2 linked regions of the Prosthecobacter debontii genome follow. The protein of the gene in region 2 interacts with the protein of the main gene of each other region in a pairwise test. Links are inferred from orthologs where the notes say so. Each region holds a gene or a part of one and is shown on either strand. Other genes may lie near its edges. The genes, in order: dnaX and dnaE.

Region 1 (13,052 bases), on a different replicon or contig from region 2:
CGAAGGATGAGACAGATGGGGCGTTTGCGGCACGATTGGTGAAACATGCATGAGTGAGCCCCTACAGACTCTGCGGGCAGATAAGTGGTTGCATCATGTGCGTCTCTTTAAAACGCGGAGTCTGGCCACACAGGCCTGTGCCAAAGGAAATGTGATCTTGGATGAACAGGTGATCAAACCTTCCCGAGACCTCCGTCCGAACGACATTTTGGAAGTGGTCAGGGGAGATCTGCGCCTCCGTGTGAAGGTCCTGAACTTTCCTGCGCGAAGACTGAGTGCACCGCAAGTTTCTGATTTTTATGAAAATCTAACGCCAATTGAGTGGATTCAAAAGGCCGCCGAACTACGCAGGCAAAAGGAATTGGAGCGCCCGTCCGAGCATGAAATGCAGACGAAGCCCAATAAACAGCAACTCCGCCTGCTCCGGGAATGGCATGAACAGAATCATTCTCGCTGAAACGGCGGCGTTCTGAAATCGAATCCGAGTTGCCCCGGGGCAATGAGATGCTAAGAAGGCTTAGCCTTATGCTGCGTTTCCCCCCTTTTGTTACGATTCTGAAATGCGTCTCCTCCTCATTGCTGGTGGGGGGCATGTTGACGGCTCTCGTTCCACAGAGCGCTGATGCCCAGGCAGCCGTGCTGGCTGCGGATAGTTTCAACCGCAAGGTTCATGTGGCTTCTCAGGCGAATGAAAAACGTCCGGTTGGCGGTTTGGCGAAAGTTGCTACGGCGATGGTGACTCTCGACTGGGCGGCGGCTTCGAAGGCGGGGGTCAATATTTTAGCCACAGTGCCTGCCTATGCACCGCAGATCGCCGGAAACAATGTTCTCGGTCTCCAGCCTGGCGACCGGCTCACGCTCCGTGATTTGATCTATGCAACCATGATGACGTCCGACGATTTGGCGGCCATCACTCTGGGTGACTTTGTCGGGCGTGATCATTTGCAAAGGCTCCAGCGCACAGGAGACCCTTTGGTGGAATTCGTGCGGCAGATGAATCAGCTTGCCGCACGTGAGGGAGCCACCCATACCAAATTTACAAATCCTCACGGTTACGAGAATACCCGCGCGGTGCCTTATTCCACCGCTGCGGATATGGCGCGCTTAGGCTTGTATGCTATCTCCCGTCCGGCGCTGCGTTTTTACACCAATCAGCGCACCCGTGACATCACGGTTTACCGTGGGGATTCTCAGATGAATCTCCCGCTCAATAACACGAATCAGTTGCTCGGCGTGTCGAACATTGATGGTCTCAAATACACGTCCACACCGCGCTCGGGGGGGTGCATCGTCGTGACCGCAGAGCGTCCCTCCTCCGTGACCAAGCAGGCCGATGGGTCTAGCCTCATCTACCGCCACCGCATGGTGGTGGTGGTCATCGGCTCGGCTAATCCTGCGGCTGAAGCTCATGCCCTTCTTCAGCAGAGTTGGGCGGCTTATGATCGATGGCTGGCAGCCGGTCGTCCTATCACGGACGAGCGTCAGTTGTTGAACCATTTCTAAACTGGCCCTGAATCGACGGCCCTTTTCCCTTACATCAACCCTATCCCTAACGAACCATGCGAATCGGTATCCTGAATAGTGGCGGCGATTGCCCCGGCCTCAATGCAGTCATTCACGGCGTCGTCGGCGCTGCTCACACGCTCGGGTGGGAAGTGGTCGGCTTTCGGGATGGATTCGAAGGCCTGCTGCCACCAGGAGATTACATGATGCTGGACCCGAGCCGCACGGTAGGCATCATGAAGCTGGGGGGCACCATCCTGGGCACGACGAATAAAGGTCACTTCGTCGCCAAGGTGGGGGAAGGGAACGTGGCTGAAGTGCCACGCGAGATCGTCGAGAAAGCCAAGAACACGTTACGCCACCTCGAGATCGGTGCGCTGATCGTGGTGGGTGGTGACGGGTCTCTAACCACGGCGCTGCAGCTTTACGGCATGGGGGTACCCGTCATCGGCGTGCCGAAGACGATCGACAACGACATTCAGGCGACCGCCATGACCTTTGGTTTTGACTCGGCCTGCCATTCTGTGGTGGATGCTTTGGATCGATTGCACACAACTGCAGAAAGTCACAAGCGTGTCATCGTATTGGAAGTCATGGGCCGTCACGCGGGCTGGATTGCTCTCTACGGCGGTATGGCCGGTGGTGCAGATGTGATTCTGCTCCCCGAAATTCCTTTTCACATGGAGCATGTGGCCGATGCGATCCGTCAGCGCGATGCCCGAGGTTTGCACAGCACCCTGGTGGTCGTGGCGGAAGGGGCACGCATCGAGAGTGGCGAGCTGCTGAAGAAAGAAAATGTAGGCGGTAAGGGCGAAGACCGCTTGGGGGGCATCGGTGATTATGTGGCCAAGAAGATTGAGTCCCTCACCGGTAAAGAGACCCGTGCGTGCACCCTGGGGCACCTCCAGCGTGGTGGGGCTCCCACCGCCCTAGACCGTATCCTGGGCGTCCGATTCGGTGCCAAGGCTGTCCACTTGATCGAAGAAGGTAAGTTTGGCCGCATGGTGAGCTATCAGCATTACCAGGTGGGGGATGTGAGCATCGAAGAGGCTGTGAATCAGCTTCGCCTCGTGCAACCTGACAGTGAGATCATCCGCGCGGGCCGTAGCATCGGGATCTGCTTTGGAGATCGCGCCGTCGGTGTCGAGTGATGGCAAAGTGGGGCAACACATCCGGGCGGCGGCGATAGCTTAGAGCGATCGGCGCCGTTCAAGGCCCAATTGATTACGCCGGTCCCTGCGTAGCCGAATTTCTTCTTTGTGAAGCACTTTCGGCATTCCGCTGATGCCGTATTCGACGATGACGGCCACCGTCTGGGGGGCGGCCTCTAAGGATGCGATGCGGAAAACAGGCTCCTTGTGGCTGCGGAAAAAAGCATGGAGTGGGATATGCGGGTGACCTGCATTCCAGAGCCAACGTCCAGGCGGGAAATCTGAGAGATCCGATAACGCCAACAAGACCTCACGGATGAGGGTTTCATCGTGCTTCTTGAGCAATTTAGAAGCGGCTCGGCGCGACATCATTTGCTCAATGAAGGCCATGGCCGGATTTAGATGGTCCTCTTCCATCTCGACAATGACCTCACGGGCGTGCTGAGCCATGGCCTCACGAAATTGCTCTTGGGTCAACCGCCCGCTGTCGAGCATGTGAAAAAGCTGGCGTGGGCTGGGAAGGGATTCGGACACGGTGATGATTGAAATGAACGCGGCTCGAGCCTGCAAGGATGTTTTCGAATTTCTCGGCGGAATTCTCCCAGGCAGTCTTCGCTTGCTAAAGCCGGACATCTTAGGGCATTGTACATGAGTGGACGCTCATTGCCGCATCCATCTCCCGTTATGAAAAGAACCCTTTCGCCCAGTTTAAGTTCCATCATGCGCGCGAGCACGCTGGTTGCCTTATGCTTTTTAACCGGTTGCGAGCTACCGCCTCGCGAGTCTTGGAACATTATTCAGCGCGACGGATTGCTCACCTACTGGAGTCGTGCGTACAATCCCGTATTCGCTCCCAGCCGTTACCTGAGTGGTGACTCTCGCCCCTTTGTGCCGAGTTCGTCGGCGCACGTGCCGTATCGTCCTCGCACTGAACAGAGCCGTTATCTGGCCGCAGCATCGGGGGGCACTTCAAGCCCAAGCCCCCCCAAACGAATCGTTAAGCCGGAGACCAGCCCTGAGGATAGGGTTCAAGAGGTTCCCAAAATTCCGCTGGAGCCAGCACGCCCACTGAACGAGCTCAAGCCAAAACCTGAAGCTCCCTCTCCAAAACCTTCCATGGCTGATCTCCCCTATGGCACGCCAGTGCCGGGGCGACCTGGCATGGTCAACAGTCCGTTTGCGGAGAAGCAGCAGTTGGTGGATGTGACGGGCATGGCCCCAGGAGAGGCGGTGAAAGATCCCTATACAGGCAAGCTTTTCCGAGTGCCGCCGACGGAACAAGCGGCCGCATCGACGACGGAACCTGCCTCGGCACCAGCCTCAGCAGAAGACAGTAAACCCCAGCCTTAAATCGCTGAGAGAAGATTCGCGCTTGATTACCCCGGTGAAGGTGTCAATCTGCGCGCCGCTTTAATCATTTCAATACCAGCCACCATGGGCCAGCAACTCAATAAAACCATCAAACGTCGTCGTCGTAAACTCTACATCGCTCGCAAGAAAGCTCTTGCGAAGGCTGGCCTCAGCCGCAAATCCGCTGTGCGTTTGCCCAAAGCCGCTAAGAAGAGTGCCAAGAAGGCTCCGGTGAAAAAGGCTCCTGCCAAGGCCAAGGCCGAAGAAGCGGTGGTCGCCGCTGTGGAGACCCCTGCTGCTGAGTAAACTCAGTCCCGGGATCACCCTCGTTTTCCAAGACCCTGCGCTCAAAAAGCGCGGGGTTTTTTATTTTGTTTGTGGGAGATTTGACGATCCTCACGCATGGATAGTGAATGTCACGACCTCTCATTTCTTTCGATGCCGCAGGGACACTGATCCAAGTGAGCCAGCCGGTTGGCCGCACCTATGCCGAGTTTGCGGCGAGACATGGTATCCAGGTGGACGAGACGGCATTGAAACGAGCCTTCAAATCTCTTTGGGGACAGATACCGCCGCCGCATCGCCCTGAAGGCGTGAAAGCGGATGATGATGAAAGGTCATGGTGGCAACAGCTGGCCGCGAGAGTCTTTGAAACGGCATTGGGCACGGCTATCCCCAGAGAGGTTTTTGAGCCATTGTTTGACGGATTGTATCGTCATTTCGCTCAGCCTGAAGCGTGGATTGTTTTCGACGATGTGAAGCCAGTCTTGGATGACCTTGCCCAGGATCATGCCCTCTGTGTGTTGTCGAACTTTGATCGCCGCCTGCTGCAGATCCTAGAAGGGCATGAGATGACATCGTATTTTTCACATGTCATTCTCTCGAGTGAGGTGGGAGCAGCTAAACCGCATCCACGGATGTTTGACACTGCACTGCGGTTGATGGAGGCCACTCCAGAAGAAAGCTGGCATGTGGGGGATGATGATCACTGTGATATTCAGGGAGCTCGTGTCTTAGGCTGGAAAGCCTTCGCTGTTTCGCGTCCAGAACAGAGTCTGTGGCACTTGCTTGAAAAAGTCCGTGAAAAATGAAAATCCGACTTGCGCACAGTAGCATCGCGGGTATGTAAAACGCCCCATCCGCGCAGGTAGCTCAGCGGTAGAGCAGTTGGCTTTTAACCAATTGGTCGAGGGTTCGATCCCCTCCCTGCGTACCACTTCAAAAGGATGAGTTTTTTTGCCCAGGTAGCTCAGTGGTAGAGCAGTTGGCTCTTAACCAATTGGTCGTGGGTTCGAATCCCTCCCTGGGCACCACTTTTCTCCCACAGAAAGTGAGTGCTTTGTTTCCAACGACTCTGTCAGAGACGAGTTCTGAATCTTTGTTTGTTAGGTGCTTTGTGATGAGATGAGAGCAACTGCGTGGCTAGTCATGGTGGTTTAAGATGCTCGGAGTCAGGCTTTGGTGAGCATGTGGCATACGACCACCTGAGGGAAGGGTATCGAAGGCTTTTAGAAACCAACCCTTTTCTTATGAAACCTTTGATCTCCATGACAATGACCCTGCTGTTGAGTCTGAGCCTTCAGGCACAACAGCCGCCTGTGAGTGAAAACGCTGATACCAACCGTGTGAATTCGACAGGCCGAGAACAACGCCAAACGAATGCCCGTGCTTCTTTGAATCAGGTCATGAATGAACTCCAGAATGATCCTGAGACACTCTTTGATCGCCTGGACCGAAATAGCGATGGGCAGTTATCGAAAGAAGAATTTGGCCGCATCACCAACTCGGGTGTGGAGGGTGCCGCCACGACTCAAGGAACCGGTGGCACGACCGCAGGCGGGGCGGAGGCCTCTCCGGGCACGACAGGGCAGTCGGCGGTGCAAGGCAATACAACCTCACCAGCCCAGCCTGACAGTGCCCAGCCGCAGGAGCAAGGGCAGGGGAATCCCGTCGCACCCCAAGGCTCGACCGGGAATGCGCCCACTCCTCCACCAGCATCTCCGTCTGGGGCAGTCCCGGATAAAAAGTGAAGGGCATATGTCCACTGAGAGGAGGCCGATCTTTTTTCATTCTCGGGGAACTCGGTAGGCGCAGTGATTCACAGGCATCCGATGCCTTATCAGTTCTCCGCTTTTCGGGTCAGAACTGCCTAACTTTTAATGTGACTTTCTCCTCTCATGAAAGACCTTCGAGACATAATCAAAGCCTTTTCGGCTGCGACTTCAGATATGGCCCTCGCCACCGTAGTGGATACTCTGGGCACAAGCTTTCGGAAACCGGGGACGCGAATGTTGGTGCTGGGAGATGGCCAAGCTGTGGGCAGTCTCAGTGAAGGATGTTTAGAGGAAGAGGTGGTGCATCGGGCTCAGAGCGTGATTGAGACAGGCGTTCCCACTTGTTTCTGGATGGATACCCAAAAGCGTTCGGGTTGTCATGGTTCCGTTCAGATCTTTATCGAGTGGATCAGACCCGGGAATGCATTCCTGCAATATTTGGCTCAGTGTATGGCAGAACGTCAGCCGGCCTTGGCGGTCGTTTGTATGGAACCCGATTCGCCATGCGCAGGATCGTCCTCACGCCACTTGGCAGGAAAGGGGAGGCCAGGGTTCGAACAGATCTTATTGCCTCCGGTGCGCCTGATTCTGGTCGGTGATACTCCTGGCAACGAAGGTCTCCTCAGCTTCGCACATGCTTTAGGCTGGAGCGCCATCGTATCGGCACCCGCTGAAGTGGCCGATTTTGACGCCGATGAGCGGACGGCCATCGTCATCAAGAACCATCACGAGGAAAAGGACTTTGTGGCCCTCAAATGGGCGTTGTCTCAGACCTTCGGTTATGTGGGACTGCTAGGCCCTCGGCCGCGGAAAGAAAGGCTGCTGGAACGGTTGCTGGAGGAAGGCTGGGAGCCTGACAATGCCATGAAGTGGGATGTGTATGGCCCCGCCGGATTGGATCTCGGAGCCACAGAGCCGGAGGAAACGGCACTCTCGATCATTGCCGAGATTCAAGCGGTGATGACACGCAGCGATGGTGGGTTCCTTCGTGATTGCGAAAGATCAGCAGCCTCAAAGCCCACACCTGTGGTGTCTTGAGAAAAGAGTTTTGAGCAGGCCTCTAACCCGATGAGTCATCTCTTGGAGCTTGGTGTTTTAGGCCACGTGATTGGGATCGTCCCTGCGATTTCATGGCATGAAACGATGCATTGATAGCGCTTGTGTGACTTGGGCCATCGCGGTCGGGATGATGGTCTCGATGGCTGCACGCGCGGATGAAAAACTTCTGCTGACGGGCCAAGATGCCATGGGTGATTGGACCTCAGACGCACCTGGAGTGCGTCGAAAGATTCGCGTCGAGGATTTACCCGCACCTGCAGAAAAGGAATCGGCCATGAATCGGCCAAAGGAGGTGAAGCCACCCGACAAAGCTTGGCCGCAAGTCCCACCGGGTTTTGAAGTCACCTTGTATCAAAGCGATTTGAAGAAACCTCGACGTCTGATGACGGCTCCTAACGGTGACATCTTGGTCGCTGAGAGTAAATCAGATCAGATCACGCTCCTTCGGGATGCTGATGGCGATGGAAAACCGGAGCTGCGAAAGGTGTTTGCCAAGGGTTTGAACCAACCATTCGGTTTGGCCTTTTATCCGCCAGGTGCGGAACCGACACATCTCTACATTGGCAACACGGATGCTGTGGTGAGGCTGCCGTATCAAAACGGCGATACAGAGGCCCGAGCAAAGCCAGAGGAGGTCTTGTCGCTCTCGGCGGGCGGTCAGCTTACGGGAGGAGGACACTGGACTCGGGATATTGTTTTCTCTCTGGATGGGAAGCGTTTGTTTACCTCCATTGGTTCGAAATCCAATGTGGACTGGAATCAAGCTGAAGAGGACCGGGCTCGAATCTTTGAATCTGATCCGCACGGTAGAAACAAACAAGTCTATGCCTGGGGCATCCGTAACCCTGTAGGGCTGGCGATTCATCCGAAGACAGGAGAGCTATGGACTTCAGTCAATGAGCGGGATGAACTCGGAGATAACCTTGTGCCGGATTACATCACTCGCGTGAAGGAGGCAGGCTTTTACGGGTGGCCTTGGTATTACATGGGAGGGCATCAAGACCCGCGCCATGATGGAGCCCGACCTGACTTGAAGAATAAAGTCGTCACACCGGATGTGATCCTCCAGGCGCATTCCGCGTCTCTGTGTCTGACCTTTTACGAGGGAACTCAATTTCCTCAGCAATATCACCAGTGGATCTTTGCGGCTGAGCACGGTTCTTGGAACCGCACTCGCAGGACCGGTTATAAGGTCATCGCCGTGCCAGTCAACGGTGGGAAGGCCACGGGAGAGTATGTGGATTTCATGACCGGTTTTGTAACGCCTGAGGGCGATGTCTGGGGCAGACCGGTCGGTGTGACCGTGGCCAAAGACGGTGCGTTGCTAGTCAGCGATGACACCGGGAATTGCATCTGGCGAGTGGCCTGGAAGGGCGAGTAAGCTCACCCCTTGCCTCGGAGGGTATGTTTGGGGCCCCTCGCATTGTCCCTCGACGGACTACACCAGGGGGATTGGCTCTGGTGCAGTCGAAAACGAGATTGGTTTTAGAAGCCGAGACCGGGAGGCAAGCCCAAGCCACCGGTCATTTTGTTCACTTCGGCAGCTTGGCTTTCTTTCACCTTGGCCTGCACCTGTTGGACTGCGGAAAGCACGAGGTCTTGGAGCATGTCCACGTCCTCGGGATCGACGATTTCTTTGGCGATCTTGATGCTCTGAACATCCCCGTGACCATTGGCGGTCACAGTCACTTTGCCAGCGGCGACCGAGACTTCGAAGCTTTTGGTGCCGAGAGCCGCCTGAGACTTTTGCATCTGGGCCTGCATCTCCTGCACCTGTTTCATCATCTTCTGGATATTCATAAAAAGAAAAACTTGGGAAAGGGATTCGGATGTCGGGTTAAGATTGAGGGGTTGAAGCGGCGAGCTTGAGCTTGAATTTTTCAATGGCGCTCTTGATGAGCGGGTCATTTTGGAACTCCGCTGTCACATCGATGGGGGATGCTGAGGATTCAGCCTGTGGAACTGCCGCCGGGACTGGGGCAGGTGCGAGTTCAGCGACCTCTTGTGCCACCGGCAAGGGGGCTGTAGCGGGTTTAGGCGGAGCTGACAGAGCAGGTGCCGACGTCGCTGCGGGAAGGTCAAACGCAAACAGTTCCGCCGCCGGTGGGGGCTTGAGGCTGGGATCCACGAGCATCTGGAACTTCATGGATTTGCCCAGAATCTCTTGAGCGAGCCCTTCGAGGAAGGTCCGTTGATTGTCACGATCCAGGCTTTCTTTGGCGTGGCTTTCTGAAGTCGGGAAGCCGAGCTTAATGATGCCGCGATCCATGCTCAGCACCGTGGTTGGCTCCAGCCATGCGGTGGCTAGGGGACGCTTGGCTCGGACGAGATTGAGCAGTTCCAGACGGAATTCCTCGTTGGTGAATGACGGTGGCGCGGCCTCTGGAGCGGATACAGGTGCGGAAACCGGTGTCAAAGGGGCAGGTGGGGATGCGGATGTCGGGGCATCATCATCAAACCAAGGCTGCTCGTCTTGGTTTTCATATGGCTGAGGCTCGTCTTGCAGCAGCGAAGGCTCATCATCCAAGCTGGATTCCGGTTCAGGCTCGGGTTCAGATTCGGATTCAATGGGGGCCTCCGTTTTAGGTGACGGGGATGAAGCGCGCTGTGGTTCGGCAGGGACCGAAGAACGTGCTTCCGGCACTCCGCTGGAAGCAGGTGGTGACGGCTCCCGAACGGGGGCTACTGCGGCCGGGCTCGGTGCGGAAATAGGCGCGGTTACGCGGGGCTCCAAGGCAGGGGCGGAGGCCCGGCGTGCAATGACCGGAGCTGGCTGCGGACGAGCTGTTGGGCGCGGCAGAGCCTCTGCACCGCCATCGAGGGCCTGGATGATGTCGCTAATGCTCACCTCATTGTAGTGCTGCACCGCCTGGATGACACCCAGCTCAAAATGCAGACGCTTGTTAGTGGCCCAGCGCATGCGTGCATCCACTTCGGCCAAACCGTCGACGATCCGAAGGAGTTGCTCCGTGGTTGCCATCTGAGACTGTTCATTGACACGATCTGCAATCTCGGGTTCCAGATCTTCAGCTGCGGCATCGGTATCGGCTTGGCTGACGAGGAGGGTGCGGAAATACTGAATGAGATCCGCCAGCATACGCCCCAGATCTTTGCCAGCTTCGCTGGTTTCATGGACTAGGCGTAGAGCCCCGACCGTGTCGCTTTCCAGAATGTGCTGCACGAGTTGGCTCACCGCCTGAGCGGCCGTGAATCCAAAGATCTCCAGCACATCGTTTTCACGGATTTGATTGCCGCAGAAAGCCACCAACTGGTCCAGCATGGATTGCGCATCGCGCATGCCCCCATCGGCACCTTTGGCAATGGCAAACGCGGCTTTTTCATCGAGATCCACGTTCTCTTGTGAAGCAATGTGGAGCAGGTGTTTGGCAATGATCGTGTTCGGGATGCGACGCAGGTCGAAACGCTGGCAGCGGCTGATGATGGTCGGAAGGATCTTATTGGCCTCGGTGGTCGCGAAGATGAACTTCACGTGCTCGGGGGGTTCTTCCAGAGTCTTCAGCAGGGCATTGAAGGCCGCTGTGGAGAGCATGTGCACCTCATCAATGTAATAGATCTTATACCGGCAACGCGAGGGAGCGTATTTGACGCTTTCTCGGAGGTCTCGTACCTGATCCACGCCGTTGTTACTGGCACCGTCAATTTCGAGCACATCCAGACTACGGCCCTCGGCAATTTCGCGGCAGATTTCGTCTTCGGGATCGAAGTCCACATTGGGGCCATCCGGACAGTTCAGGGCTTTGGCAAAGATACGCGCCGTGGAGGTTTTCCCAGTCCCTCTCGGGCCGACAAAGAGATAGGCATGGGCCAGACGATTCTGGGCGATGGCATTGCGAAGGGTGCGCACCACATGCTCTTGGCCGAGCACATCTGCGAAAGTCTTGGGACGGTATTTGCGGGCGAAAACCTGGTAACTCACAAGACAGATGCTAGCGTGCCACACTGGCGTGGCGAGAGGATTTTGGCGAAAGTCTCTCCCTGTTCTGGCTTTCTGGTCGGGGATGATTAGGATTCACCCATGCGGAAATTTGTAACCACCGTTCTCTGCCTTCTTCTCATGCTGGTTCAGCCTGGGTGCGGCTTGTTTAAAAAGAAAAAAAAGCCCGAAGAAGCGCCTAAAACGGTCCTGGTTGGCATTGTCGAAATGGTCAGCCCGGAGCAAAACTATGTGTTGATCCGTTGCGATCGACTCCCTGATCTACCTGCTGCGGCAGAATTGATCGCTTTGGATGCCACGGGCGTCGAGTCGAAACTCAAACTCACGCCCGAACGTAAGGGGCGCTATTTGACTGCAGATATCACTCAAGGCCAGCCCCGTGTGGCGAATCTAGTCATCTTTAAGCGTTCAGGATCAGCCCCTCCCGTCACCCCAACGGTGCCACCCGCTGGGCCAAGCTCAACCCCTGCCTTTTCACCAGACATGCCCATGCCTTTATTACCTGTCACAGGGCTGCCGGATACAAGCGCTGTGCCAGCTGGGGCGCTTCCTTCGACCGCACCTTCATCGGTTCCTGGCCAGGCTCCAGGATTGCCTCCCCCCATGTCGCCAGCTCCTTTGGGCGGACAATCCCCGGTGATGGATCTCGAACCTCCTGTGCAATGATTTCCGAGCAAGAAGCACGCGAGCGAGTTTTGGCAGCGATCTCCTGTTCGAAAGAAGAGTCTCTGCCGCTATTGAAAAGTCTCGGACGTTTTGCTGCGGCAGATGTGCTCGCCACCGTGCCGCTGCCCGGTTTCGACAATTCAATGATGGATGGCTATGCCGTGCAGAGCCGTGCTCTTGGTTTTGCGAAGGTGGTGGGAGAACAGCCCGCCGGGGCTCAGCTTGATCTGGTCTGTGGGGAAGGGGAAGCCATCCGGATCTTCACGGGTGCGCCGCTGCCAGCGGGTGCGGATGCCGTGGTGATGCAGGAGGATGTGGAGCGCACAGGGGACTCCATCCGCTGGCAGGAGTCTTTGCAGGCTGGCGAAAATGTGCGCCACCGGGGTGCAGACCTCTGTGAGGGCCAGATGATTTTGAAAGTGGGGGATAAACTGACCGCCGGCAGGATCGGCGTGCTTGCTTCCCAAGGATTCACCTCGATTCGGGTGATTAAGCCGCCGAGAGTGGCGGTTTTGAGCACGGGCAATGAATTGATTGCACCCGGATTACCCCTTTCGGCAGGGCAGATTTACAATAGCAATGGTTTCATGCTGCAAGCGCTCTTGATGGCGCAGGGGATCGAGGACATTTCCTCAAGTCATTGCCAGGATGATTTCGACCAGACCGTGCAGACACTGAAGCAACTGCTGGCCACGCATGATGTGGTGTTGCTCAGTGGTGGTGTCTCCGTTGGCGATCACGACCAGATCAAACCTGCTCTCCAGGCGCTTGGGATCAAACCCGATCTCTGGCGGGTCAATGTGAAGCCTGGGAAGCCCTTTTTATTCGCACAGCATGAGGGGAAACTGATCTTCGGACTGCCGGGAAATCCGGTCTCGAGCTACGTCACTTATCAGATCTTTGTGAAACCTGCCTTGATGAAGAGGATGGGGGCTAGACAGGTTGAGCCCACTCGTTTGCGGGTCGTTTCGGCCCAGTCCCTTCACAATGATGGAAACCGTCCGCATTATCTTCGTGGGATTTTGAAGGAGGGTGCTTTTCGTGTTCAAGGTCTTCAAGAAAGCCATGCCCTTTTTGCTCTTAGTCAGGCGGATGCTCTCCTGCGTTTGGAGGCGGGAGCGACCGTGGCAGCAGGGGAGCCCGTGGAGGTCTTGATTTAGGCGTAAAACCAGAGGCGCTTTTTCGCGGATGCTTTCGAATGTTTAGGGAGCCCATGCTGGCTTTCTCACCAGAGTCGGCCTGTGGTTTGACACTTGGCACCCCTCATGCGAGGGAAAACGGTTTTTTCGAAATGAAGTATCTCACGGTTATCCG
Region 2 (16,883 bases):
TCGCCTGTGCCCATGACGAAGAGACGCACAGGGGTGGCAAAGGGGGCGGTTTTACCGATGCTGTTGTCGAGGCCCTTCAGCCAATGGTCATACCACTCTTTGCGCCAGGCGAGTTCATCAGCCATGGCAGCCTCGGGGCCAAAATCCACTTGGCCGTGGCTGCTCTTGGCCTGGCCCCCGTGGATCCAGGGGCCCATGATCAGGTAAACAGGACTCTTCAGCGTCTTCGACAGTGCGGCGAAGTTTGCCGTCGTGTTGCCTGCCCAGGAGTCATACCAGCCCCCGACGAGGTAAACCGGGATGTCTTTGTAGCTAGCCGTGTTTTCCAAGATGTTGTTCTGGGTCCAGAACGCATCGTTGGCACCATGCTTCATGGCATCGATCAGCCAGCTCTCGTATTCAGGAGCGAGCTTCAGCGGGGTGGTGCCAGCCCGAAGAGGCAAATGGGCTAGGTAATCGAAACGTTGATCCACCATCTCTTTCAGTACGGCGGCCGTGGCGGGATCTTGGGAGGCGGCGCTGCCTTTGGCGGAATTCAGCATGATCCAGTTCCAGAAACGCATCTCGAAAGCACCTGCGTTGCGCATGGACTGCACACCGCAGTTGGAGACCGCATCCACGGGGATCACGGTGGCCAGCTCAGGGGCGCCCTCCAGAGCCATGGCATGCTGGGTGCCGCCGACGTAGGACGTCCCGATCATTCCGATCTTGCCATTGCTCCAAGGCTGCTGGCCGATCCACTTCGCGCAGTCCACCCCATCGCGTCCATCATCGGTCATCCAGTGCCAAGTGCCTTCGCTGGCGTAGCGGCCACGGCAGTCCTGGGCGACGAAAACATAACCTGCCTTTGCGTAATAGAGGCCCAGCTTTTTGGCACCGTCTTTGTTGTAAGGCAGACGCGTGAGGATGACGGGATAGGCCCCTGGCTGCTCGATGCCTTCCTTGGCAGGTAAGTAGATATCCGTGGCAAGCTTTACCCCATCTCGCATGTTCACCATGACATTGGTTTTCACCGCCACATCCGCCTCTTGGGCGACTGCAGCGCAGGTGAGGGTGAAGAGAGCTGCAAGGGAGAGATACCGAAACGTCATGAAGAGAATCAACGCTGGATAAGGAAGCACTTTTGTGGAGAAAGCGGTCATCGAATGGAAAGTATCAGAGCCGGTGATTAGTTAGCTTACCTCATGAGATTGAGATGGGGACGCAGCCTGAGCCTCTTATTCCTGGTCAGCACTCTCCATGCTGCACCCGATATTCTGTTCATCGTTACAGATGATCAAAGGCCTGACACGCTGCATGCCTTGGGTAACGAAACGATTCACACACCGAACCTGGATCGCTTAGCGGCTCACGGCACAGCTTTCACACGGGCCTATGCGGGCTATCCCATCTGTCATGTCAGCCGGGCCGAGATGCTGACAGGCTGCACGCCCTTCCGGGCCTGTCAGCAGTATCCGTCAGGAGTAATCAATCCTGCCTTGAAGACGATGGCGCAGACTTTCCGAGAGGCTGGGTATCACACGTGGTATTCCGGGAAGTGGCACAATGATGGTCACCCCAAACAACGGGGTTATACTGGCACACGTGGGCTTTACACCAGTGGCGGGGCTATGGGGCTGCCCGAACCCACCGTGGATGAGAGAGGCCATCCGCGCACTGGGTATCGCGGCTGGACCTTCAAGGATGAGGAGGGGAAACCAGAGCTGGATAAAGGCGTCGGCTTAGACCCTGATAACAGCCGCCACATCGCCGAGGGAGCCCTTCAGGCCATCCACGATACACCCTCAGGAGAGTCCATGTTTTTGCATGTGAACTTCGCCTTTCCTCATGATCCGCGCCAATGGCCGACGGATGAAACCCACCGCTATGATCCGGCGAAGCTGAATCTGCCGCGTAATTTTGCGCCCGTGCATCCCTTCGATCATGGCAATCTTCAAGGCAGAGATGAACTGCTGCTGCCCACACCTCGGGATGCTGAGGCGGTGAAAAGGGAACTGGCCATCTACTATGCCATGATCAGTGACGTGGATGCCCAGATCGGCCGCATCATGGGTGCGCTTCAGGAGGTAGGTCGAAAAGATCTCATCGTGGTCTTCACCAGCGATCAAGGACTTGCTCTAGGGAGCCATGGTTTATTGGGCAAACAAAACCAGTATGAGCACAGCATTCGTTCACCGCTTGTGATCTCAGGGCCGGGGTTGCCCGAGGGGCAGAGAAGTGAGGCGCTGGTGGCCTTACGAGATCTCTTTCCCACGCTGTGTGAACTCACCTCGATTCCGATTCCAGCGACCGTTCAAGGGCTGAGTTTGGTGCCTCTTTTGAAAAAGGAAGTGTCTCAGGTGCATAAGTTTGTCACCGGTGCTTTCACCAATACGCAGCGGATGATCTGTGACGGGCGCTGGAAGTTCATCAGCTATCCGCAAGCGAAGCGAAAACAGCTCTTTGATTTGGATGCCGATCCCGATGAGATGCACGATCTCAGTGAACAATCTGAGCACCAGGAGCGAATCACCTCCTTGGAGAAGACATTGCAAAATTGGTTACGCGAACAGGGTGATCCCTTGCTGGTCAGCCCGGGTGCTAAGCGATAACGACAAAGCAGAGGTGGTGAAGGCTCAAGGCTTCACGCGTTTTTCAATGTGAGTGGTATCGAGCACTTCGCCTTTCAGGTTCTTGAATTGAATCGTCACGGGCTGCCCACGGCGGAGAGTCAGTAGCAGGTAGTTGTCTTGCTGGGCAAAGAACTTCGAGCGTGGGTCCTTGTAGGGGCTGCCATCGCCTTTCAGGCAGGTGTTGTAATAGGGGAGGCCGCTTTTGAGCTCGGCCCGATCCGCAAAGTAACCGAACCCGGAGATGAGGGCACTGCCCTTGGAAAACCACTCGTGCCAGAGTCCCTTGGTCTGACTCTCGACCGCCGTCTGCTTTTCATTGATGAGCGTGAAGACAAACCCTTGCGAGCTTTGGCCCATCAGATCGCGATACCAGAGAAACTGCTCCGACTGGGCATCAAAGGGATGGCAGGTCTGCCAAGTGCTGCCGAAGTCACTGATGTGCTGAAGATCGAGGGCGATGAAACGGATATCGAACTCGGGCAGATCCAAGTGCCACTTCCATTCATCACCGGGCAAAGCAAAGAACTCACGGTAAGCTTGGGCCTCGACGTCATAGACCGGGTGTTCAGGAGGCTTGGGACCCCGTGGAGTGATCTCACGATCATGATTGCCCAGGATCGGCATGAACGGAATGGAGCGGAACAAAGCGGGCTGACTGGCGATCAAAGCACTGAAGGCCTTCATGCCCTCGCGACCCTTTTCATGCAAGCTGGCGACATTGTCTCCTGCACTGATGATGAGATGCGGATCATCCTTCATCAAGGCACTGAAATCCGTGACCTTCGAATAACCCCAATCGCCGACAATGACGATGCGGAGCTCGTCTTTGGGGTAACCTTTGAAGGAATGAATGGCCGAGGTCTCCTCACCCGAGCGCACACGGTAATGGTAGCGCCCTCCTGGGCTAGCGAGCGGGATTTCCACATGATGGAGCGTGACCTTTTCATCCCGATGTACCTTCGTGCCCAAAGCTTCTGAAGCGCCGAACTCCACGGTGGAATCACTGGGAGTTTCGGTCTCCCAGTTAACGACAAGTTGGTTAGGCGTTTCAAAGGCGTGACTCAGCCAGAGACGCTCAATGGGTGCCGCCTGAAGGCTGGCGACAGAAAGGGTGAGGGCGAGAACCGCAGAAAGACGAATCATGGCAGGCGCAAAGATACGCCGCCTGACCCGTCTTTCTGTGAGGAGAATCAGCCGTCGCGCAGGAGGATGGCATCGACGTTGACGCCGTCGTAGAGGGCATCACTGAGGATCACAAGAGGGTCACCCGCCTTGATGTGTCCTAGGCTGCGCAGGGTTTCGATGGCATCTCGGATCGCCTTCTCAGGATTGCCTTCATCGAAAGATAAAACGAAGGGCTGTACCCCGCGCGCGGTCACCAAGGTGCGGCTGACGTGCAGGTTGGGCGTGAAGGCGAAGATCGGGGCGTATTCGGGCCGCTGATGCGCGAGAAGATGCGCCATTACCCCACGCAGCGTGAAGACCAGGAGCTTAGAACCCGGGATGCTATTGGCCAGCAGGATGGCAGCCTTGACAGTTTTATGCTTGTTCGTTTTCAGCGGAGCATCACTGGCGAAGCGGCCGGAGGGATACTTCTGCTCGATCCGACGGATGACGGTATCCAGCACTTCGACACACTTGTCAGGATAGCGGCCCACGCTGGTCTCGCCGCTGAGCATCACGCAGTCCACCTGCTCGATCACGGCATTGAAGATATCCGTCACCTCGGCGCGGGTGGGCACGGGGTTTTCGATCATGCTTTCCAGCATCTGGGTCGCCACGATGACCTTGCGACCGTGATAGGAGCAGCGCTCGACGATTTGCCGTTGAATCAGCGGTAGGTCTTCAATGGGGCATTCACTGCCGAGGTCACCACGAGCCACCATGATGCCACCGCTGGCCTCCACGAGGGTGTCGATGTTGTTGAGCGCCTGCTGGTTTTCGATCTTGGCGATGACCCGGGCTTTACTGCCTTTCTGCTCCAGCAGCAGTTGCAGGTGCTGAATGTGCGCCGGTTCACGGGCGAAGCTGAGGGCGAAATAGTCCACGCCGAGATCCACCCCGAGGTCGAGATCGGCGTAATCCTTCTGCGTGAGTGGCGGCAGGCGCACGGGCACGCCGGGCAGGTTGATGTGACGGCGGGATTTCATCTCGCCCTTGGTCAGCACGGTGCCGATGACGCGCTTTTCGCTCACTTCCGTGGCTTTGATCTGAATCATGCCGCCATCCACCATGATGATGTCACCAATCTTCAGATCCTTGCCCAAATCGGGATAATTGACGGTGACGGAAAGCGGGACCGTTGGGGAGAGGTCGGGTTTGCAGCGAAACTCCACCCAATCACCCACTTGGAGCTGCCACGGTTGTTCGACATCACCCGTGCGGATGCTCGGCCCGGTGAGGTCCATCAGCACAGCGATTTCTTTGGAACCCTTGGCAGCGGCCTCACGGATACGACCGTAAACCATGCGCACCCAGTCATGGGAGGCGTGGCTCATGTTGAGACGGAAAATGTCGGCCCCTTTTTCGATGAGGCTGTTGATAACTTCAGCGGACTCGGTGGCAGGCCCGAGCGTGCAAAGGATCTTGGTCTTGCGCATGTGCGGCATGGTCGGAGCGGGGACGGGGGGATTCAAGCGGCAATCCCGTCAAGGAAGCATGAGGCAGGCCATGCCGGGTGAGGATGTGCTCAAGAAGATGTTGCTATTACGACACCCCAATACACGCGGCAGCGTCCCGGAGTGCGGTGGGAAGCGATAGCGCCACACCGCTTTTGCGTAAGTTCCGATGATGATGAGCGAACGGGCTTGAGCGGAGGCTGGGCTCGGAGGCCTATTCCACTTCTTTCCAACCCTGTAAGTCTTCAAGGAAAAGCGCCAAACTTCGAGACACAGCCGCCGCCGGATCAAGATCGGCTTCCGCAGCCGTCCAGAAAAGCTCGTCTAAGCTCATGTCTCGTGACTTCGCTTCGGCATCGCGGAGGTCTTTGAGTTGTGGCGGCGGTTTCGTCCCATAATAGCGCTGCGCTAGCGGACTTGAAGCCTCACTGTAGGGAGGTAAATCCTCCGCTTCGTCGGGTTTGAGCAAGGTCACCACCCAACTCTCGATCATTTCCACAGGGACCGCTAAAGCCACGTCAATGGGCCATTGAGAACGATCCTGTCCCAGAGCACTTTCTACCATCGCGACCAACTGCGGATAACGTGGCTGCTTGTTCAGGTCGAACTTGGGTAAAGGTCGAGGGTAAGTATTGCCGCCTGGATGACCGGGAGCACGATCATTATCCACGGCGATGATTACAGCGACCTCCTGCTTGGACTGCCAATGCCTGACACGGTTGATCAACAGCTTGGAGGCCGCCAAGGCGGTTTTCCAATTGGAACCATGCCGGACACGAAACTCTTGATCGCTTTGAAAATCCTGTCCTGTGACACGCTCAGCAAGGCGTTCATAGAACATCTCATCCAGTTCGCCTTCGCAGAGGATGTAGAGGTGCTTCGCCATATCACTTTTCTGGACGGCGAGTAATCTTGGCTGGCACACCCCCGACAAGGCCAGAGAACCACAGATTGCCAAGGGGCATGTCATCAGGATCGACCGAATCGTAATCCAAGCCTTCCAGACGATCTGCGAGGGTGCTCAGTGTGCTCGCTCCATCCTTCTTCTCCACGATGATGACGGCGTCCTTATCGTCTTTGAAACAGTCCACGAGATAAGGGTTATGCGTCGTCGCGAGGATGTTGATGTCATGTCGCTCGGCGATGTCCTTCATCAAAGGAGCCATGTATTCGAACAGGCGTGGATGCAGACCGCGATCAATGTCTTCCAGCAAGATGATCGGGGGGGGCTCCTCTTGATGTATGATGGTGAGAATGCAGAGGATGAGCCGAGTGCCTTCGGAGAGCTCAGTGGCTGGCAGAAGTTCCTTGAGCGATTTCTCTCTTACCTGAATTTGTTTTTTACCTTTTTCGACAGTGCGAAGGCTCAGCTTTTCGACCTCGGGCACATACCATTTAAAGTTTGCCTCCACTAAATCGAATAAATCTTCTCGATCTCCACTTTTCAGGGATTCAAGAACCTGTACGGTCCCCTGTCCGTCAGCTTTAACAGTGGAAGAGTCAATCACGTCTTCAATGCCGCTGACACTACCGGGATGAATGTTATAAACCCAAACTGGTTCGGATGCCCTAATGAAGTCGCCGGATTTTTTATCATCCGTAGTGCAGCGAACTAATTTGTCGTCAAACCAACCTTGGATAGTTGTTTTCTCAAGCTGATAATTGACGTGCTTTTCAAGCGGGATGGGATCAGCGCTCACAAAATCTCTCTCAAAAGGCGTATGATTGCGGAAAGCCAATTGTAAGGCTCTCAGCAAATTACTCTTCCCCGATCCATTCGCTCCCACCACCAACGAAAAGGGCCGTAACTTCACCTCGGCGTCCACAAACGAGCGGTAGTTTTGGATTCGGATGCGAGTGATCATGAGAAAAGGCTACCGTCATCGCCGGAGCCTTGCAAGGCCCGACACACGCGGCAGCGTCCCAGAGGGCGGTGGGAAGTGATAGTGCCACTCAACCTTGCTCCATGGGCTCACCGCGCGGCTCCAGGGGCTCACTGCATGGCTCCGCGGGCACCCGGCACTGCTCGGCGAGCACCCGGCACTGCTCCACGGGCACCCGGCACTGCTCCGCGGGCACCCGGCACTGCTCCACGGGCACCCGGCACTGCTCCACGGGCACCCGGCACTGCTCCACGGGCACCCGGCATTGCTCCACGGGCACCCGGCATTGCTCCGCGGGCACCCGGCATGATGCCGCCTGAGACTGAAGGGGGGTTTATTGAGACTGGAGCGAGTCAATTAGCGCAAAATGCAATGATTGGCTGCTCTCAAGGCTTCGACGCCTGCCTACAGCCAAATCATGAGCTGCTGCACGAGATCCTTGGTCTGAGTCACACGGAAGTCATCGCCAGCCTGGAGGCGCACTTTGCTGCCGCCGTTGTAACTGAACTCGAAGATGACGGGCAGTTCGCCGGGGAACTTCACCAGCACCTCGTGGATTCGCTCCAGGTCGATCTGGCTGTGCTTGCGGCAGTCCAGACGGAGCACGAGCGGTTTCGGTGGCGGAGGTGGAGCGGCGGGTTTGGGGGCTGGGGGCTCGCTTCCGGCTTCACCCGCTTTGGGATCCCGGGCTTTTTTGGGCTGGAGCGGCTTGATGCTGCTGAGGGCAAAGCGGTTTCCTTCCGTGCGCTGGTCCTTCATGCAGCGGCAGCGGATCTCGAGCACGTTGCCGACCACCAAGAGCTCCTTGTGCTTTTCGTAGTCATCACTCCAGGCCATCATCTCGATCTGGCCGGTGAAGTCTTCAAAGGTGAAGGTGGCAAAGGGGCGATTGTCCTTCTTGGAGTATTTCACCTCCAGGGTGTTGATGATGCCCGCGATGGTGACCGTCTGCGGTTTGGCACTGGTGTCCACCTCCTCCAACGCGATGATGCGGGTCAGCTTATTGGATTCGAAGTGACCGCGATAGCTGTCGAGTGGGTGACCACTGACGTAGAAGCCGAGCAGTTCCTTTTCATACCCCAGGGTCTCTTCCAGCGTCCAGGGAGTGACCTTGACTTCGACTGTCGATTTTTTCTTCGGCGGGGCCATGGCGAAGTCATCGAAGAGACCGCCCTGACCCGCCTTTTTGTCCTTCTGCATCAGGGCTGCGGAAGCGAGCACCTGATCGAGCCGCGCGAACATGGAGGCACGATCCTCCTTGGTGAAGTCAAAGGCCCCGGCACGCACCAGGGACTCCATGATCTTCTTGTTCACGGACTTGGTGTCGAGGCGGGAGCAGAAGTCTTCGAGGCTTTTGTAAGGGCCATTTTTCCGCCGTTCTTCCACGGCTGTGTTCATGGCGCCTTCACCGACGTTCTTGATGGCTCCGAGGCCGAAACGGATGGCGTTCGGCGCATCGGTGGTGGGATCGGCGTCCTTCGTGCGCTCGGGTGAGAAGGCCATCTCGGACTTGTTCACGTCCGGCGGCAGGATGACGATGCCCATGCGCTGGCACTCGCTGACGAAGTTGGCAATCTTGTCTGTGTTGCTGACTTCGAGGCTGAGCACGCCCGTCATGAATTCGACCGGGAAATTGGCTTTCAAGTAAGCCGTGCGGTAAGTCACGATCCCGTAAGCTGCGGAGTGGGACTTGTTGAAACCGTATTGGGCGAACTTTTCCAGCAAGTCGAAGATCTCGTTCGCCAGCTTCGGGGCGATGCCGTTGGTCTTCTGACAGCCATCCACGAAGACGAGACGCTGACGAGCCATCTCCTGGGCATCCTTTTTACCCATGGCTCGACGCAGCAAGTCAGCCTGACCGAGGGTGAACCCAGCGAGCAAGTTCGCCGCCTGCTGCACCTGTTCCTGGTAAACCAGAATCCCGTAGGTTTCTTTGGAGATCTTCTCCAGCAGCGGGTGCGGATACTCCACCTGCTCCAGGCCCTTTTTACGGGCAATGAAGTCGGGAATGAACTGCATCGGCCCTGGACGATACAGGGCCAGAATAGCGATAATCTCCTCGATCTTATCGGGCCCCAGCTGCTTGCAGGTATTGACCATGCCGCCGGATTCCATCTGGAACACAGCGACCGTCTCGCCTCGTTGCAGCATTTCGAAGGTTTTCACATCGTCCAACGGAGCGTTGGAGGTGTTGTAATCCGGGAACCGCTTCTTCACCCAATACTCGGCCTCGTGAATGACGGTCAGGGTTTTCAAACCCAGGAAGTCCATCTTCAACATACCCAGCTCAGTGAGCGGCTTCATGGCGAACTGGGAAACGATTTCCTCTTCGTTGCCACGTGTCAGCGCGATGAAGTCATACAGCGGGCGATCCCCGATAACGACGCCGGCGGCGTGGATACCGGTGCCGCGGGTGATGCCCTCCAGGAAGGTGGCGTGCTTCCAAAGTTCCTGGGCGTTGCTGTCGGTATCGAGGTAGTTCTTCAGCTCGGGGTTTTTCTCGACCGCATCCTTGAGCGTGATGTTCAGCTCGGTGGGGATCATCTTGGAGAGGCGATCCGCATCGCCATAACTCCAGCCGAGCACACGGCCCACGTCACGAATCACGGATTTGGCGCCCATGGTGCCAAAGGTGATGATGTGGCTGACGCTCAACTCACCATACTTCTCGCGCACATACTGAATGACTTCGGGACGGCGGGTCTGGCAGAAGTCGATATCGATATCGGGAGGGCTGACGCGTTCCGGGTTGAGGAAACGTTCGAAAACCAGCTCAAAGCGCAGCGGGTCAATGTCGGTGATGCCGAGGACGAAGGCGACCACCGAACCGGCCGCCGAACCACGTCCCGGTCCCACGGGGATGCCGTGCTCACGCGCCCAATTGATGAAGTCCCAGACGATGAGGAAGTAACTGGTGAAGTTCTTTTCCGCCAGCAAGGCCAGCTCATAGTCCAGACGCTTGCGCAGGACCTCGTCATTGAGTGCACGGTCGCGTCCATAGCGGCGGATCAAGCCCTCCTCACAGAGGTGACGCAGATAGGCCACACGGTCCGGCCAATTGCCCGCCACGTCCCCCATCGGATACTGCGGGTAGCGGTCGATGCTGGTGGAGTCGAGCCGGATGTTGATGTTGCACTTCTCGGCAATCTCCAGGGTGGCGTCACAGGCCTCGGGAAATTCAGAGAACAGGGCGCGCATCTCCGCTGGGCTTTTGAAATAGACCTCGGGGGAGTAGGTGATGCGGTTCTGGTCATGCACGTTGGCTCCCGTGCCGATGCAGATCATGATGTCGTGGCTCTCATGGGCATCTCGATCCATGAAATGCACGTCATTGGTGGCCACGGTTTTTAGCCCGTAGCTTTTGCTCCACTTCAGAAGCTGCTCCGTGACGGTGCGCTGCTGCTCCATGCCATGGTTTTGCAGCTCCAGATAAAAGTTATCGGGCCCGAAGATCTCCACGAATTCACGCAGGCTCTTCTCTGCTTCTGCCGGGCGATCCGTCAGCAGCAGTTGATTGATCTCACCATTGATACAGCCACTCAGGCAGATGAGTCCCTTGCTATGCTTGCGCAGCAGGTCCTTATCGAGGCGGGGATTGTACCATTGGCCGTAGAGATGCGCCTCGGTGACGATGCGGGAGAGGTTTTCGTAGCCCTCGTTGCTGGAGGCCAGCAGGGTCAGGTGCGAAGCGCGTTTGCGGCCCTGCACTTCCTTTTTTTCGTGCATGGAGCCGGGGGCCAGATAGACCTCACAGCCGATGATGGGCTTCACGACCTTCGCCAAATCTTCAGGGCTGGGTTCTTCGCCTTTTTTGACCTTCGGCTTGGTCTTCAGAGCCGACATGTAAAGGTCAATGGCTCCATACAGATTGCCATGGTCCGTGATCGCCACGGCTGGCATCTGATACTTTTGCGCCCGCTTGACTAGATCCCCGATGCGGCAAGCGCCGTCGAGCAATGAGTAATCAGAGTGGACATGGAGGTGGACAAAGGAATCTGCCATTGGCCCACTCAACCTAGCCAGTTGCCGCTACATTTCGCCTCAAAAATGCGCGCGGCGGGAGATTTAGCCAATCCCGTAGGATCAGCTAGGTGAAGGAGAGCCTAAAGCCTCACAGCTCGATCTTCATCGGCGGCGGTGGCTTGAGCTGAATGATGGGCTGCTCGGTGGGATCACCTTCACCGACATCCACGGGCACCGCACGGAGGATGGGGGTGCCGTCGTCGTTGACGGGGCGGGCGCGGAGCACAGGCTTCTCAGAGTTGTAGGGATCATCACCGAGGATGATGGGGTCCTGGAGATGCACGGGCTCGATGTTCACGTATTTGTTAGCATCGGCCATCATCGCCGTGTTGGCATTCTGGACGATGGCTCGGTGAAAGGCGGCTAGATCGGCAGGCAGGCCTTCTCCGGTATGGATGGGACAGGTGGTATTGTAGCTCGTCCCTGGACGCAGGTATTCATAATAAGTGCTGCGGACGGAGCGCTCGACACCATCGGGACCTTTGACTTTGTCATAGCAGTAGTCCGTGGCACGCAGACCGCTCACGCGGCAGATTTCCACGCGATCGGCAGACTCCGGTGGATCGATTTCCTGAGGCGTGCGGCCCTTGGTGGAGGCATTGATGATGTCCGTCCAGATCGGCAGAGCCACTTTGTTGGAGAAGGCACCGGGATAAATGGTCTTTTGTTTGTCGAAGCCCACCCAGACACCGCAGGTGACGGAGGAGGTGTAGCCGAGGAACCAGAGGTCTTTAAACTCATAGTGCGTGCCCGTTTTTCCACCGGCAGGGAAATCACCCAGACCATACTCAATCGAGGGAGCCCCGGTGCCGCGATGCAGAGCTTCCGAGAGGCAAGTATGCACCTGATAGGCCGCGATCTCGTCCATGGCCCGGACCGGTTGGAGGGTCTTTTCATCCAGCTGATAGACCGTCTTGCCCCGGAAGTCCGTGATGCGCTGGATCAGGTGCTGTTTCGCTGGGCGCTTACCCTGAGTGGGAAAGCAGGAGTAAGCGAGGCACATTTCATCCAGGCGAGCCTCCGAGGCACCCAGGAAGCTGGAAGGATAGTCCCGCAGCTCGGTGCCGATGCCAGCCCGTTTGACGAAGTCCTTGAAATCCTGTTTCAAGCGCCCGCCTTCCAAGGCGACTCGCTCTCCCAAGCGCACGGTGGCGGAGTTATGAGAGCCGACGAGAGCCTCCCGGGAACTGATGGGTTGGCGTGACCACTTGGGATCATCCACCTCCATGCCCCACTCCCCGAGAATGCCGGTGAAGCCGCCGATCATGATGCGCTGATTGCTCAGCGGTTCATCCGCCAGTGGCGTCATGGGGAAGTAGCCGGGCTTAGAGAAAGCTGCTGCATACACGAAGGGGGTAAAGGCGGTGCCGACGGGACGCAGGCCATCTGTGGCGCGATTGTATTGGCTGTCGATGAAGTCGCGGCCACCGACCATGGCCAGGATGGAGCCATCGGAGTTGTCCATCACGATCGCAGCGCCTTGCAGATATTCGGGTAGCGGGCGTGGCGTATCGGCGGGCAATTCGTGTTTGTTGATCTTGCTGCGCCAATCCGTCAAAATCCCGCGAAATTGGGTGTAGGTCTGGTGAGGGTAGTTCGGCCGGGTTTCCACCTCTGCGAGACGCTTTTTCATGGCCGTCTCGGCGGCTCGCTGGAGGTCTTTGTCGATGCTGGTGTAGATCTGGAAGCCACCGATGGCAGCGCGTTCTTCACCGAGTAGGGCCACCACTTCCTGCCTCACTTTGTCAAAGGCATAGCTGAGCCTGGGATCGCTGCTCTGGGGAGCGGTCACCATGGGTTTCAGCTTCAGACTCTCGGCATCGTCTCGGCTCAGGGAGCCCTCGATGACCATGCGGTCCAGCACGTAGTTTCGTTCCTTGATGGCGCGCTTAGGATGCCGGATCGGCTCAATGTTGTTCGGGCTCTTGATCAGGCCCGCAATGGTGGCGGCTTCCTCCACCGTCAGGTCTCGGGCATCTTTGCCGAAGTAACCTAAAGCCGCTGCCTGAATCCCGTAGAAGTTGCGACCGAAAAAGATGCGGTTCAGATAGAGCTCCAGGATTTCCGGCTTGGAGTATTGACGCTCAATCCGCTGCGCCACAAAGGCCTCCATGATCTTACGTTTGTAGCTTTTTTCCATGAGCCCGAAAGTCTGGCGGGCGAGCTGTTGGGTGATCGTGCTGGCTCCCTGGGTGACTTCACCAGCGCGGAAGTTTAAATACACAGCGCGGATCAGGCCGATGTAATCCACTCCATCGTGGCTGAAGAAACGGCTGTCTTCCTGAGCGGTCAGGGCGTCGATAAAGTGCTGCGGCACGTCCTTGATCGGCACTGGGGTGCGGTTCAGCACATAGATGCGGGAGAGTTCGTCGCCATTGCGGTCGTAGATGATGCTGGCGGCCTCCAGTTTGCGGATCTCCGTGAGATCGTAAGTCTCGGCCTTAGCTTTGAGCGGAGCCACGATGATGGCATAAGCGCCCAGGGCGGCGACACCAGCGAGAATGATTAGAGCCATGAGGGCACTGAACCATGTCTTTCGGTAAAATGGGGTTTTGAGCCCGGACACGCCGCGCCAGTTCGTCTGGGGTTGAGTTTCCAAATCTTTGCCGAACATGAGGAGATGCCCTTGAATGCAGGGGCGGCTACTCTAACGGCAGCAACGCCCCTACGCCACTTGTTTCCCATGACTGAACTAATGCGCATTCTGCACGATGATCTTGCCAACTCTCAGGAGGGCAGGCTGACCTTTGCTCAGGTGATGGAGAAGGCGCTGTATCATCCTCAACATGGCTACTATGGCCCTGGCCCGCGCCGCATCGGGCGTAGCGGAGACTTCTACACGGCGGTCAGTGTCGGGCCATTGTATGGGCGGCTGCTCGCTGAGTTGGCGCTTCAGGGATGGAAAGAGCAGGGGAGTCCGGGAGAATTTGCAGTCATCGAGCAAGCCGCGCATGATGGCCAACTCGCCGAGGATATCTGCGAGGAACTCCTGGGTAGACAGGGAACGAAGGGGCTACGTTACCTCATTGTCGAGCCCAATCCCCGTTACGAGGTCGTTCAGCGCCAACGGCTTGAACGATTCGGTGAGCGGGTGAAATGGGTGTCTTCTCTGGCTGAGCTTCCGGCCATGCCAGCCCTGTTTTTGTGCAATGAATTGCCTGATGCCATGCCTGTCCATCTCGTGCGGTGGAATGGTCAGGTTTGGCACGAATTGTATGTGGCGGCTGACCGAGGCGAGCTGACCTTCACGCCCGCGGCGCTATCTTCCTCGGAGTTGGAGAGTGAACTCGCTCGCTTGCCGACGGACTTGCCCGAAGGCTACACCACCGAGGTGAACCTCGCGGCTCTGGCCTGGATGCAAGAGCTGATCAAGGTGCCCTTTCATGGGCAGATTTACATCGCCGATTACGGCCTGGATGACTTCGAACTGTATTCACCGACGCGCAGCACCGGCACGCTGCGCCGCTACGCCCAGCATCAGACCGATGACCGAGTCCTGGAAAATCTGGGCGAATGCGACCTGACCACGCACATCAATTTCACCCGCCTGATCGAGACTGCCGAAGCCGCGTCGCTGAAAGTCCGGAGCTACGAGTTACAAGGGCGTTTCCTGGGGAAGCTCGCCATGCCTGTGCTGGCGAGTTTGGAGGGGCGTCGAGATGGCTCGACGCAGGCTTTGCTCAGGCAGTTCCAATCCCTGACACATCCGGCGTTCATGGGCCGGTCTTTCCGGGTGCTGGTGTTGGAGAAGTGATGTGGGCACTCTTGCCCGCACGTCACAAGACATCGCTACGAGGTGAATGATCGAAGGGCCTGTACTTCGATAGAATGGATGCGGTATTCCGACACAAAAGCTCTCAAGACCTGCGACTGCGGGCAGGAGTGCCCACATCACTTTCTAAGGCCAGAGACTCATCTACGCCAAGATCCCTTTCACCACCTGCCCAGGCTGACCATTCAGAATGGTTTCAGCACGACCGTTGCGCTTGTAGGTGAGGCGGTTGGCGTCCAGGCCAAACAGATGCAGCACCGTGGCGAGGTAATCGTAATGATGCACCACTTGATCCACGGCATTCAAGCCCCAGTCGTCGGTGGCCCCATGCACGTGCCCGGCTTTCACCCCGCCCCCAGCCATCCAGATGCTGAAGCCGTCGGTGTTGTGATCGCGACCAGGCTTGGCATTGCCACGCCCTTGAATCACGGGCAGGCGGCCCATTTCACCTCCCCAGAAGACCAACGTGCTATCCAGCATGCCACGTGATTTCAGATCCTTCACCAGAGCCGCACTTGGTTGGTCATTGTTGCCGCAGCGGCGCACCAGGGCCTCGTTAATGTTTTCGTGCATGTCCCAGGAGTAGTCCCAGATCTGCACAAACCGAACCCCGCGCTCCACCAGACGGCGGGCAATGATGCAGGCCTCGGCGAGACGGCGGGTGCGATCATCGTTGAGCCCATAGAGGGCCTTGGTGGCCTCCGTTTCACCGCTCAGGTCCAGGGCATCGCTAGCTGCTGTCTGCATGCGGGCGGCCAGTTGATAACTGGCGATGCGGGCTTGCAGGTCCAGCTCACCGGGATGCTCCAAGAGATGCCTTCCATTGAGTTTTTCGAGAAGCGAAAGCTGCTTTTCCTGGGCGGCTCCTTTCAGGTAGTCAGGGGCGTCCAGATTCATGATGCGAGGCTGCTGCTCACGTACATGGGTGCCTTGGTAAACCGAGGGCAACAAACCACTGGCCCAGTAAGGTGAGCCGGGCGGGTTTTTTCCCACCACCAGGGAGACAAAAGCGGGTAGATTCTGCGAAACGCTACCCAAGCCGTAACTGAGCCAGCTACCTAGCGCGGGACGACCACTGATGCCGCTACCCGTATCCAGCGCCTTCATGCCGGCGACGTGGTTGCGGATGCCTGTCAGGTTCATGCTGCGCACCAGACAGATATCATCCGCTAGAGTAGCGGTGTGTGGGATGAGCTCCGAGAGTTCCATGCCCGAATCGCCATGACGACTGAACTTGAACGGGCTGCCCATCACCGTCTTGGTCGCACCGCCCGCATTGTCGAATTTGATTTCGCCGCCGGGGAAGATTTTGCCGTCCCACTTATTCAGCAGGGGCTTGGGATCAAACATGTCGATGTGACTGGGACCGCCGCCCATGAAGAGCGAGATCATCGCCTTGGCCTTCGGTTCGTGATGCGGCTTCTTCGGCAGGTTGTCATAGGTCACCCGATCCAGCAGCGGCTTTTCGGGAGCTTCGGCTCCGATCAGGCCATCTTGCTGGAGCAAGGAAAGCAAACCCAGGGAACCGAGATTGAAAGCACTCGTGCCCAGAAAGTGACGGCGTGATAGGCAGGTGGACATGGCAGGAAGACGGGTCAAGGAATGCAGGGGCAGTGAGGATCAATCCACATACATGAAGCGGTTCGAGCTCAATAAGACTTGGCACAGGCTGGCCAGGGCGTTATCGGCAGGCGGAGTGTCCCCCTTCTTGAGAGGACGGCTGGAGAGGATGGCGGTTTGCTCGGCCAAGTAGTTTTCCAGTTCGCTCACATCTGCGGCGGTGGGTGTGGTGCCATAGGCCAAGCGCCAAGCTGTGGCGGCTTGAGTGCGAGCATCGGTCTTAACACCTGCATGTTTCTGCACGACCTGGGCAAATTCACGGGATTGCGCGACGAGGAACGCGCTGTTCATCATCAGCAAGGACTGGGGAGCTACGGTGCTGACGTTGCGCAACTCACAGTTAGGCTCCATTTGC

What was found.
Region 1: the proteins of dnaE (region 2) and dnaX interact in binary tests that used the Escherichia coli proteins (3 or more experiments, as listed by UniProt). The link is inferred for Prosthecobacter debontii from one-to-one orthologs.

What each region holds. Positions count from the first base shown.
Region 1 is NZ_FUYE01000015.1:89,477-102,528, forward strand. What follows is about bases 8,505-11,460. They hold dnaX (DNA polymerase III subunit gamma/tau), read right to left. Parts: upstream 11,055-11,460; coding sequence 8,955-11,054; downstream 8,505-8,954. Other genes in these bases: B5D61_RS19180 (YbaB/EbfC family nucleoid-associated protein), read right to left, coding at 8,603-8,917; B5D61_RS19190 (hypothetical protein), read left to right, coding at 11,154-11,460. Also shown: 16S rRNA (cytosine(967)-C(5))-methyltransferase RsmB, read left to right, coding at 1-53; B5D61_RS19120 (RNA-binding S4 domain-containing protein), read left to right, coding at 50-457; B5D61_RS19125 (D-alanyl-D-alanine carboxypeptidase family protein), read left to right, coding at 526-1,503; B5D61_RS19130 (6-phosphofructokinase), read left to right, coding at 1,560-2,654; B5D61_RS19135 (hypothetical protein), read right to left, coding at 2,694-3,188; B5D61_RS19140 (hypothetical protein), read left to right, coding at 3,771-4,004; B5D61_RS19145 (hypothetical protein), read left to right, coding at 4,089-4,310; B5D61_RS19150 (HAD-IA family hydrolase), read left to right, coding at 4,418-5,095; B5D61_RS19165 (EF-hand domain-containing protein), read left to right, coding at 5,534-6,034; B5D61_RS19170 (XdhC family protein), read left to right, coding at 6,182-7,096; B5D61_RS19175 (PQQ-dependent sugar dehydrogenase), read left to right, coding at 7,194-8,498; more of B5D61_RS19190, read left to right, coding at 11,461-11,738; B5D61_RS19195 (molybdopterin molybdotransferase MoeA), read left to right, coding at 11,735-12,898; B5D61_RS19200 (SixA phosphatase family protein), read left to right, coding at 12,952-13,052. UniProt on the Escherichia coli protein: Part of the beta sliding clamp loading complex, which hydrolyzes ATP to load the beta clamp onto primed DNA to form the DNA replication pre-initiation complex.
Region 2 is NZ_FUYE01000011.1:9,785-26,667, forward strand. What follows is about bases 7,319-11,416. They hold dnaE (DNA polymerase III subunit alpha), read right to left. Parts: upstream 11,116-11,416; coding sequence 7,519-11,115; downstream 7,319-7,518. Other genes in these bases: B5D61_RS15985 (hypothetical protein), read right to left, coding at 7,319-7,421; B5D61_RS15995 (transglycosylase domain-containing protein), read right to left, coding at 11,225-11,416. In the rest of the region: B5D61_RS15955 (CocE/NonD family hydrolase), read right to left, coding at 1-1,142; B5D61_RS15960 (sulfatase-like hydrolase/transferase), read left to right, coding at 1,185-2,591; B5D61_RS15965 (purple acid phosphatase family protein), read right to left, coding at 2,616-3,755; pyk (pyruvate kinase), read right to left, coding at 3,803-5,221; B5D61_RS15975 (hypothetical protein), read right to left, coding at 5,445-6,116; B5D61_RS15980 (AAA family ATPase), read right to left, coding at 6,118-7,095; more of B5D61_RS15985, read right to left, coding at 7,224-7,318; more of B5D61_RS15995, read right to left, coding at 11,417-13,651; B5D61_RS16000 (class I SAM-dependent methyltransferase), read left to right, coding at 13,832-14,890; B5D61_RS16005 (DUF1501 domain-containing protein), read right to left, coding at 15,053-16,489; B5D61_RS16010 (PSD1 and planctomycete cytochrome C domain-containing protein), read right to left, coding at 16,529-16,883. UniProt on the Escherichia coli protein: DNA polymerase III is a complex, multichain enzyme responsible for most of the replicative synthesis in bacteria. This DNA polymerase also exhibits 3' to 5' exonuclease activity. The alpha chain is the DNA polymerase catalytic subunit.